One region of the Hoskinsella mucinilytica genome, then DNA from elsewhere that is predicted to be linked to it. Evidence: riboswitches for the same ligand, from Rfam matches in the RefSeq annotation. Region 1 holds a riboswitch; the other holds the start of a gene.
What was found. Region 1 has a riboswitch for lysine ahead of lysA (diaminopimelate decarboxylase). Riboswitches for the same ligand answer to the same signal wherever they lie in the genome.
Positions count from the first base shown of each region.

Region 2: linked by a shared signal. The riboswitch ahead of UGRO018_RS10030 (YfcC family protein) and the one ahead of lysA (diaminopimelate decarboxylase) in region 1 are both predicted to bind lysine.

Region 1 covers NZ_JBEQZJ010000073.1:3,905-9,718, reverse strand. Annotated here, with positions in the region: gene UGRO018_RS17065 (hypothetical protein) at 407-550, shown strand; lysine riboswitch at 777-942, shown strand; gene lysA (diaminopimelate decarboxylase) at 1,007-2,293, shown strand; gene UGRO018_RS17055 (aspartate kinase) at 2,290-3,489, shown strand; gene dapA (4-hydroxy-tetrahydrodipicolinate synthase) at 3,647-4,519, shown strand; gene dapB (4-hydroxy-tetrahydrodipicolinate reductase) at 4,516-5,232, shown strand; gene UGRO018_RS17040 (hypothetical protein) at 5,285-5,814, opposite strand, start outside.
Region 2 covers NZ_JBEQZJ010000024.1:21,737-27,550, reverse strand. Annotated here, with positions in the region: gene UGRO018_RS10050 (GNAT family N-acetyltransferase) at 1-1,221, opposite strand, end outside; gene UGRO018_RS10045 (VOC family protein) at 1,368-1,739, opposite strand; gene UGRO018_RS10040 (hypothetical protein) at 1,775-3,385, opposite strand; gene UGRO018_RS10035 (ABC transporter ATP-binding protein) at 3,375-4,082, opposite strand; lysine riboswitch at 4,212-4,383, shown strand; gene UGRO018_RS10030 (YfcC family protein) at 4,456-5,814, shown strand, end outside.

The DNA of each region.
Region 1 (5,814 bases):
TTTTCAGTACAAGATTGACGATCATCCAAACTAGCATTAGAGCGATACAAGTCAGTTCTCCCACTAGGTAGAGAATGAACCATTCATTCATGAACTTGATCTCCTTTGTTCATCTTTCTAGCACGTATGTATACTCGTACCATAAAATGACCTCCTATATATATAAACACGTAAAACAGGTACGAAAATCCTAAATTATTTTTATATTTTTACTGAAAAGATAATTCATCCATAAGTTTTATCGATATATATAAAACACTTCATTGTAACAGAAAAGAAATTATGACATCATGACATTCCTTTATATTTCTTGATTTTTTCTTACGATTCTGTTAAAATCAGCATCTGTGTTTCTATTTGTGCTATAATACAGACGAATAAGGGACAAATACAAGGGGTGAATCACATGGATGAGAAGAATTTGCATACCGAACCGGTATTCGATAATGAAGAAAGAAACGAAGAGTTCTTTAATAATTTATTTAGTTTTCGCAATGTATTGATATTGACAGCAGTTCTTGGCATCCTACTGCTCATTTATCTAGTATAAGACTTAAGATGAAGAGAGAAAGAAAAAGTTTATTCCATTGGTCAATATGGGATAAACCTTTTCTTATAAAGCTTTTTAAAATTGATACATGACATTTCCTAAATATATGCTATGATAAGGCTATAAGCAGATCTCTTATGTAACAATTTACAGTCCTTAAGAAATTATTTGCACAAATATAACTGAAAGTGTTGTAATTTGCTAAGGTTAGTGGTATGATACTAACAAATTTGATAGAGGCGCAGAAAAGACAACAACTTATGAAGCCGGCGGGCATCTGACATAAGATGAAAGCGATTCTGCCGAACTGCTTCCTTAGGCATAAGGGGTGGTGGGTCAACAGAGAATATCTGTTGGACTGTCTGCGAATACGTAGATGTGCTATCTTATTGTCGTGAGAAGATAAACCATGTCAGTAAGAGCAATCTGCTGACATTTTTTTGTGAGGTAAAGACGATGAATAAAAATGTGCTAGAAATTTCCGGAGTATCAGTAGAACAACTGGCTGCTACTTGCAAAACTCCCCTGTATGTATACGACGAAAACAAGATACGCCAGCAATTAAGTATGTATCATGAGCTGTTTCGCTCAAACGATTTTGAAACCGAGGTATTATATGCTAGTAAAGCCTTTAGCTGTAAAGCGATGGTAGAACTTGTGAAGGCCTATGGATTAAGTTTGGATGTTGTCAGCGGTGGTGAATTATATACTGCAAAACAAGTAGGATTCCCAATGGAACGTGTGTATTTTCATGGCAATAACAAATCTTATGAAGAGCTAGAAATGGCAGTTCATTATGGTGTTGGTACCATTATCGTAGATAACGATATGGAATGTGAAGCCTTGGTTCAAATCATGAAAAATGTAGGAACTTCAATCAAAACGATGATTCGAGTTAATCCTGGGGTTGAAGCACATACACACAAATATATCATGACAGCATATGTGGACAGCAAATTCGGTATTTCTATTCTACGAAAAAAAGAAATTGCGGATATGATCTTAACACTGACAAGCATTCCTAATATCACCTTTGAAGGCTTCCATTCTCACATCGGTTCTCAAATTTTCGATAAAGAGGCTTATGTAGCGGAAATCACGAAATTATGCGAATTTATGGAAGACATGCAGAAAGAATATAACATTTTATGCAATGCCTTAAATTTAGGTGGTGGTTTTGCGGCTTATTATACAAGTGATGATCAACCAATTCCATTACATGAGGTTTGTAAAACAATTCTTGATACCTGTAGGATACAGAAGGATACACACAATCTAACCTTTCATAGAGTGTTAATAGAGCCAGGTAGAAGCATTGTCGCAGAAGCTGGGTCAACGTTATATCGCATAGGATATCAAAAAGTTACTGAAAACAAAAAATACCTGTTTGTAGATGGGGGTATGAGTGATAATATTCGTCCTGCTTTATATCAGGCTGATTATGCTTGCGATATCGCCAATCGTATGAATGAAGAGAAAACAGAAAAGGTTACAGTAGCCGGTAAATGTTGTGAATCTGGAGATATTCTAGTCGAAGATGTCATGTTACCTGCCGCTAAACAAAATGATCTATTGATTTTATATACGACTGGTGCTTATGGTTATAGTATGGCAAGCAATTACAATAAATTAGGCAAACCCGCTGTTGTTTTTGTAAAAGATGGCGTCGTTCGTGAGGTTATTAAGCGAGAAAGTTATCAGGATATGTGTGCAATGGATTGTGATGAGGTCATCAATGTATGAATGTAGTTGAGAAGTACGGTGGAACCAGTGTTGGAACGATAGAACAAATTTTAGCAATTGCTGAACATGTAAAGGAAATGAAAGAGGCTGGTCACAATGTAGTATTGGTAGCCAGCGCCATGGGAAAGACCACCAATAAATTAATCGAGATGACCAAAGCCATTAGTGAAAAGGTCAATCAACGAGAATTAGATTCCTTGTTATCTACAGGAGAACAAAGAACCATTACATTATTAGCTATGGCAATCGATGCATTGGGAATCCCTGCAATTTCCTTAACAGGATATCAGGCTGGTTTTATTACCAGTTCTCATCATGCACATGCAAGAATCAAGGATATTGATATTACTACATTAAAAAAACATTTAGATGATGGTAAGGTCGTTGTCGTTGCAGGTTTTCAAGGTGCTACGGAACATGGAGAAATTACAACACTTGGACGTGGAGGAAGCGATACTACAGCAGTAGCTCTAGCGGCCAAGCTAGGCTGGGAATGTCATATCTATACAGATGTGAATGGGGTTTATACGATCGATCCACGCTTATATCCTCATGCAAAGCGTTTAAAAGAAGTTACTTATAATGAGATGATGCAAATGGCATGCCTTGGTTCAGGCGTTTTGGAAACACGTAGTGTAGAATTAGCTAGCAAATACCAAGTTAAGCTGTTCCTTGGAAAAGCCTTGGAGAAAGATAAAAACAAGGGGACTTATATTATGGAAACTACAAAGAATTTAGAAGATATGCCGATTACCGGCATTAGTATCAAGGATGATTATGCGATCATGAGAGTCAATGAATTACCGAATGATGGTGTCTTTCTGGGAAATTTATTTAAAATGATCGCAAAACTGGATATCAATCTTGATACCATTTCACAACAACTGACACATGATGGAAAAGTCAATTTTTCATTCTATTGTAATAAACAACAATCTGATACTATTTTAGAACATGTGGATGAACTACATTCCAAATATCCGATCTCTCGTTTACTTGGATTTGTTAAGCTTTCTATTGTTGGGGTTGGTATTTCTACACACAGTGGTATTGCCGCAAAAGTGTTAAATACCTTAAACGCTCACGATATTCGATATTATATGATCACTTCTTCTGAGATATCTATTTCATTAACCATCGAGGAAAAAGATAAACAAAAAGCGATTCAGGTATTAGGCGAAGCATTTGATTTATAACAAGATGTACCCGTATCAATGGTACACAAAGCATTTGGATCTAACAGCCATTTATCAGTGGATTCGATTACAAGATAACCAGAACCTAGGATTGATAAAAAGGAAGCTGTTTATATAAGTGGTCCTATACAAAGGATCATGGAAGGAGAAATTCATTATGATCAAGGGTAGTATTGTAGCATTAATTACACCATTCCATGAAGATGGAAGCGTAAATTTTGAAAAGCTTGGTGAGCTGTTAGAGTGGCATGTGGCCAATCATACAGATGGAATCCTTATTTTAGGAACCACTGGAGAAAGCTCTACCATGACACATGAAGAAGATGATGCGGTTGTAGAGTATACTTTACATGTCATCAACAAGAGAATTCCTGTCATTGTAGGTGCTGGAAGCAATTGTACACAGACCGCTGTTGAAAAAAGTATCAAATATGAAAAGATGGGTGCGGATTATTTATTGATCATTTCACCATATTACAACAAGGCTAATAATCAAGGGATGATCGCTCATTTTACAGCAGTAGCTGATGCAGTAAACATTCCGATCATCATGTATAATATTCCAGGAAGAACCGGTGTAGCCATCAGTGAGGACGCTGTTAAAGTATTAAGTAAACACCCAAATATTTGTGGTATCAAAGAAGCAAGTGGCAATATCTCTTATGCTACCAGTATTGCACGTTATTTAAATGATGATTTTGCAATGTATAGTGGAAATGATGATATGATCACGAGTATGATGTCCATTGGTGCTAGTGGTGTCATTTCTGTAGTAGCTGATATCTTGCCAAAAGAAACGCATGATATGGTCATGGATTATCTTAACGGAGATGTGAAAAAGTCTTTAGATGCCCAGTTGAAATATTTAGATTTGATTCATGCATTGTTTATTGAAGTAAATCCTATTCCTGTTAAAGAAGCCTTAAACATTATGGGAAAAGAAGTAGGCGGTTATCGTTTGCCTTTATGTGAGATGAGTGCAGAGCATAAAAAAGTATTAGAAGAAAAAATGCATGAGGTGGGACTATGAATATCGTCATTGTAGGTTTTGGAAAAATGGGACAGTTGGTAAAGAAGACATGTGAAGAACATGGTCACACCATTTTAATGGTATGTGATATCACAAACTGTCATGATTTAGATGCATTACAAGATAATGTTGATGTTGTTATTGACTTTTCTCATCCGGATAACCTAGCTTGGTTATTGCCTTATGTGAAAAAAACAGGTGCAGCATTAGTATGTGGCACTACTGGTATCAACGATCTACAGCGCAAACAGATTGAAGAACTTGGTGAAAGTAATCGTGTGATATATTCTGCTAATTATTCCTTTGGTATCGCTGTATTTAAAGAAGTGTTATCTATGATCACACCTATGCTTTCCGCAGATTTTGATATTGAAGTAATTGAAAAACATCATAATCAAAAGCAAGATGCTCCAAGTGGTACCGCTAAGCTTTTAGTGGAAACTATGAACCCAGATCATGATTTCAAAGAAGTTCATGGTCGAAACGGTATGGTTGGTAAACGTCAAAAGGAAATCGGTATTCATGCTGTACGTGGTGGAACACTTGCAGGTGAACATAGTGTGTATTTCCTCGGAGATGATGAAAGCTTTGAAATTACACATACTGCGACCAGTCGCCAAATTTTCGTCAATGGCGCAGTACGTGCAGCAGAGTTTTTGGTAAAACAACCAAATGGAAGTTATACAATGAAGGATCTATTGTTTCATAATTAAGCTTATTACAGAAAAAGCATATGCCACAATTCGCATATGCTTTTTCATATAGTCATTGTTTCGATATCCACTCAATCACATGATCATAAATTTCTTTTTGTATCTGTTTTGCACTCTTATCTGCTACGATTCCATTTTGTAAGATAGATACCATTTCTGTCTTCTCATATAAATCTTTATATCGAATGGAGGGTTTATCTTTTAATACAGATATATCCCACATTTGACTATCATTCATTGCAATGATCATTTCTTTACGTAAAGAATCATATATGGAGAAATCTTTGATATCATCCTTATCTAAAACAGCAACTCCATCTTCGGCATCCAGATAAGCTTGAATTCCCTTTTTACTTCTTACCATATTCATAAAAGCCTTAGCACTTTCTTTGTATTTACAATCATTACGTACCATAAAACCGTAAATATCCGCAAAGGGAGAAAATGTTTGAGTATCTGTACTTGGCATAGGAATAAAATGTAATTCCTGTGCCTGATACAAAGGATGCTTTTGAATATTAGATGTCGAAATTAAACCACTCATATAATGACTCGCATAAAAATCTTTTGATACATAAGGAT
Region 2 (5,814 bases), on a different contig from region 1:
GGCTTGTAAAAGAGTATAATGTTGTGTTTGCGATGCTTTATTCATGGCATAGGTTAGTAATTGCTTCATATATCCACAGCCTTCATATTCTTTATTGGTCGCCACACCAACAACAAAGGAAACATGCTCTTTCTTTCCATGAAGCATGATATCCATATTTCGCATTTGTAACATACTGATGAGGATTTCCTTATTTGCCAATACATAACAATCTTCTAAATGAAAGAAACGCTCAAAATATACTTCAGTAGATGTCAAAGTTTCATCTTCAAAACTGGTAAGCCAAAGTTGCTTGATCGAAGGAAGATCTTCTTTTTGAGCTTTTCTTATTTCCCATGGCTCATAACAACTTCCGAATTTTTGCGTTTTTGAGATGGGTTGCATATCGGTTTTGGCTTTTCTCAGTTCAGGTAAACCCATATCATCCTCACGATTGACATATTTGATGGAATCATCCAATGTTTCAAGGAATCGTTTTAAGATCGCAATGTATAGACCACGTATCGTTTTATTGGCCTTTTCCACATGAATCTGTACGGTATCCTTTGCGACAAGGGAAGTGATATTGAATGCTTCTAGTTTACCATCAATATAAATACAGCCACCTTGGATCGGTAATTCATCTAAATGATCAAGTAAGAAATGAATACCTTCTTCTTCCACATCGATGGTATCCATCGCATCTTTTTGTGTTTTCCAATAGCTTAAAAATTCATAAACATGTGGGATATCCGCTTTTTCCAAAGATTTATAGATATAGCGGTTTTCATATTGTTTTTCGAATGCATGAAAATGATTCCTTCGTTTCTGCATTTTCTTTCCTGCTAAGGTCATTTGTTGGTTACGTTCATAAATATAATCTCTTGCATCGTAACAGTCCCAAATAAGAAATTGTTGAGGATATGCTTCTAATAGCCAATCTTTAAATTCCTTGACCATAGAATGTATTTCAAAGGCAATCCCCAATGTTTGGCTTTGTTCCTTGATTTTTTCAATTGCTTCAAAGCGGTATTGTTTTTCACAATATGGCATTAACCATACAGGTGGCATGTTAGGCATTTGATTGTATACGATAGCAAAATGCTCATAGCATGCAAAATAGACAGGATAACGGGTTTGCCACATCAACATCGTAATGATATTAGAATTATATTCGTTATAGTTTGCGGCTTTGATATATGGTTCTAATTCTGTAAAATTTTCTAACGTTAATTGTTTCATAGGTCCTCACTTTTTAGTCGTCCTCATTATAGTCTTGTCCTTATCAAATTACAAGGAGGATGCCTATCTTATGTTACCCATAATTGAAATCATCATATAGTATTTGTGAATGATTTTAGATCAGCATATAAAAAAACGTCTAATGCTTAGGCGTTTTTGGATGCAGGAACAATTTCTAACCAATAATCATCAGGATCATGGATGAAATAGATTCCCATTTCTTGATTTTCAAAACAGATACAACCCATATCCTTGTGCAATTGGTATGCTTCATCGAAATCATCAACCTCAAATGCGATATGACTCTCATTCTCTCCTAATTCATAAGGCTGTGGATGATCCTTGAGCCAAGTTAATTCTAATGCAAAAGGAGTGTTGTCATCTTTTAGATAACAAAGAATAAAATCCTCTTGTTGTTTCTTATGAGCAACGTGAAGTCCCAATGCTTGTTCATAGAAAGCAATGCTTTTTTCTAAATCAGTTACATTGATGTTGCAATGTGCAATATGAAATTTCATAGGTATCCTTCCTTTCGTTTTTATTATAACGGTTTCTATTTTAAATGAAAAGTCTTAAACGCAAGCTTCCATACAAGAAGGGAAGCAATGGCAATATAAAGTAAGGTTACGATCAATACGCCAATGGTAAATACATAGGAGCCTTCGATTCGTAGAGATAGATAACATAGAAAATAAACGATAGCGTTAAGGATGGATAGAAATGGATTTTTCATATCTAGTTCCTCGTTATATGGTTGAAAGATATAGTATACAAAAAGGTAATGAAGACTAAAAAAGAAGGATAATACGATTAAGGTGAAATCAAATAAAAGTAAACTTTGCCAAGTGAAGGTGATCTTGTATACATATGCAATCAGATTGATAGATAAACAGACGAGGGCAACCAGAAACAAATTGTATTTTGATAAGGTCCATAGGCGTATTCTGAAATTGGTGAAGATTGCTTCTTTCTGGCGATAGTAACCATAGTGTAATAAAGAAACATCGCAATTCATAAACATTGCACGACATGCTCTTTCTGAGATGTTTAACAAATAAAGTAGGAATACAAAGGGAGGAAGTAGTGCCATAAGAGAAGTCGGTTCAAGTACATCTTTTATGAAGAAAGATAATACAAACAAAAGAACGGTTGGCACAAGTATGATGATCACTCTACGTTTGATCGGTTTATAGATCAAGCGCTTATGACGTTTGAAAAAGAGTTCATTCATATAAGCATATCCATGTTTCTTTGTGGTGATCCCTTGTTTAAGCTCTTCTTTGGTATAATCTTTTTCATTTAACACAACATCGACTTGATGATTATCACCTTTTGATTTGGTCAATAGATCCAAAGAAGCACTTTCTTCAATCAACAACAAAACAAGTTTTTTGTAGGATTGACTTTGCTTTAGATAATGGATGGCCCATAGGCTAAGTAGACCAAAACAAAAGCATACTATGAAAAAGATGTGATAGATATATGGCATGCTAGGACGCTGCCAAATAAGGAATATCGCAAGGAAGAATACGACGATTGGAATTATGGATTTATATTTATTGTTCATCATAAATAAGGTTGCTTTTTTCTCATATAAATATAAATAGATAGCATCTAAGCTGACATGGCTACATAGATAAAGACATGCGAATAGCATGGCGTACCAAAAGGGCAGTCGTAATATAACATTGGTGATGAAGGCAGCAATCATAAGTGTCAACGTATTCCATCCATATTGATATAGACTTTGGGTTAAAAGATATCGTTTGGATTCCATATGTAATAGACGAATCATGATATAGGTTTCATCACTTGCACGCCAAAGCAGACCATTTAACAAGGCACCGCAACATCCGGTAAATAGCAGATAGATCATCAAACATAATTGTTGGGATAAAGCAAAATCTAAGGTATCACTTTCCATGCTTGATAATAAAATAGGCAATAAAACAACAAGAAATAAATATAGAAAGTTTTTTAAAAGGCTCCCAAGTAGGGAAAATACGATCATCAAAATACTAAGGAATCGTTTCAATCCAAGTAAGCGATACACTTTGTTCGGTATTTTTTTTCCGATCCATGGAAGTTTTTGTAGGAAGTATAAAAAGCCATTGACCTTTTTGGTCGCAATTACACGATGTAAAAGATAAATATCATTCCACATGATCATCTTCCTTTAACATGGCTACGACACGCTCTTCAAAATCAGGACTGTTCAATAGCTCATGATCCAATAACTCTAATTCACCATGATTCAATAAGATGATTTCATCACATAGATCACTTGCTAGTTGTAAAACATGTGTAGAGAACAATAAAATATGATCTGACTTCATCTGTAATAATAATTGCTTCATTTCACTTGCGACAACGACATCAAAAGAAGTGAGTGGTTCATCTAATAAAATGACATCCGGATGGGTCAAAAGAAAACTTAACATTTGTAGTTTGTTTTTCATTCCATGAGAATACCCCTTGATCAAACGATGGCGATCATCCTCTTCGATACGCATAAGACGAAAACAATCATCGATATCTATTCGCTTGTCTAAATTACTTTGATTAATTTCCATATAAAACTTTATATACTCATATCCAGTCATAAATTCAGGTAAAATTGGTAAACTATATGCATATCCGACATCCATTTCATTGATTTCTCTTTTTCCTTGATGATCTTGGATAAAGACATGCCCCTCACTTGGTGTTTCTTGTGCAATACAATTAAACAACGTTGTTTTTCCACTACCGTTTCTCCCTAATAAGCCATAGATCTTACCCTGTTCAAAGGTAAAACTGCAATCCTTTAGGACTTGTTTATCACCAAAGGATTTTTTGACTTGATCTAATATCAGTTGCATTCTATTCCTCCTTATGAATTTATGTTTAGTGTATAGAAAAAGGAAAACTTTGTCAATCAAATGATTCACTAAAATAAGAGGATATCAGTTGCATTTATGATAGAAGGATGGTACACTATACAAGCCTTGTTTTTAAGTGGAGGTGCGTTGATTAAGAGTAGGATATCGTAGACTGAACGTCAATGAGGGTATCTGAAAGGATGATACGCCGAAGTAAATGTGTTCAAAGCATTTGCTGGGGGTATGTTTAATAGACATGCCACTGCCTTTATGATTCACGTAAAGGAGCGCTATCTTAAAACGTCAAAGTAAACCAATGTAGGTCTTTGCATGTTTTGGGATGCAAGGACTTTTATTTTGGAGGAATTCGTTTATGAATAAGAAAAAGGAACGTAAGTTTCAAATGCCCCATGCCTATGTCATTATTTTTATGATGACCATACTAACTGCGATTTTAGCGAATGTAGTACCTGCTGGTGTATTTGATCGTGTGGAAGATGCTGCGGGTAATACGATTGTTGTACCCGGTAGTTATCATGCTGTGGATAAAGTTGGATGCTCTATCTTTGATATGTTTAAAAGTATTCAGCTAGGATTTGTAGATGCGGCGCAAATCATCTTCTTTATTGTATTTGCCTATGCATTTGTTTATATTTTAATTAAAAACGGAACTTTTGATGCTGTGGTTGGTTTTATCTTGCGAAAGATCGGTGATCGCATTGAACTAATCATACCGGTATGTATGATTACCTTTGGATTACTTGGTTCTACTATGGGAATGTTTGAAGAAACTTATGGGTTATTACCTGTATTTATATCTATTGCTGTTGTCCTTGGTTATGATGCTATTGTTGGTGGTAGTATCATTTATCTTGGTGTTGCGATCGGGTTTGCATCCGCAACCATCAACCCTTTCACGATCGGTATAGCGCAAGAAGTTGCTGGTGTTACCTTATTCAGTGGACTTGCTTATCGTGTTGTTTGCTTTGCTGTTTTCATGGCAATTGCCATATGGTATGTTTGGCATTATGCACATAAGGTGAAAAAAGATGCAACTTGTTCTGTTTTATATGGAGAAAAGCTTGATATGTTAGAAGTCGGTTCCAAAGAGGAGCTTATGAAAAGCAAATTTACGATGACTCATAAAATCAGTTGTCTATTGTTTGTATTTACCATTGCGATGCTGTTGATCGGCACGATACAATTTGGTTGGTATATTGATGAAATAGCGACCTTGTTTATCATCATGATGATCGTAACCGGGTTGATATCAAAGTTTACACCAAGTCAGATTGCAGAGTTTTTCATTGAAGCCAGTAAGGAAATGATGTATGGCGCATTATTGGTAGGAATTAGTAGAAGTATTCCGATCATTATGGATAATTCTTATATCATCGATACCATCGTATATTGGTTAAGCAATATATTGACAAATTTTGAAGGTATGTTAAGTGCCATGGGTATGCTGGTCGTACAAAATATCATCAACTTCTTTATACCAAGTGGTGCGGGACAGGCTTTGATCACGATGCCGATTTTAGCACCGGTAGGAGAAATGGTCGGTGTGAGCCGTCAAGTCAGTGTGCTTGCCTATCAATTTGGTGATGGGTTCTCTAACATATTCTGGCCAACCAGTGTCTTTATGATGTGTGGAATCATGCGCCTTCCTATCAATAAATGGTATAAATTTGTAACACCATTATTCGGTATGTTATTTGTAGCTTCTATCGTA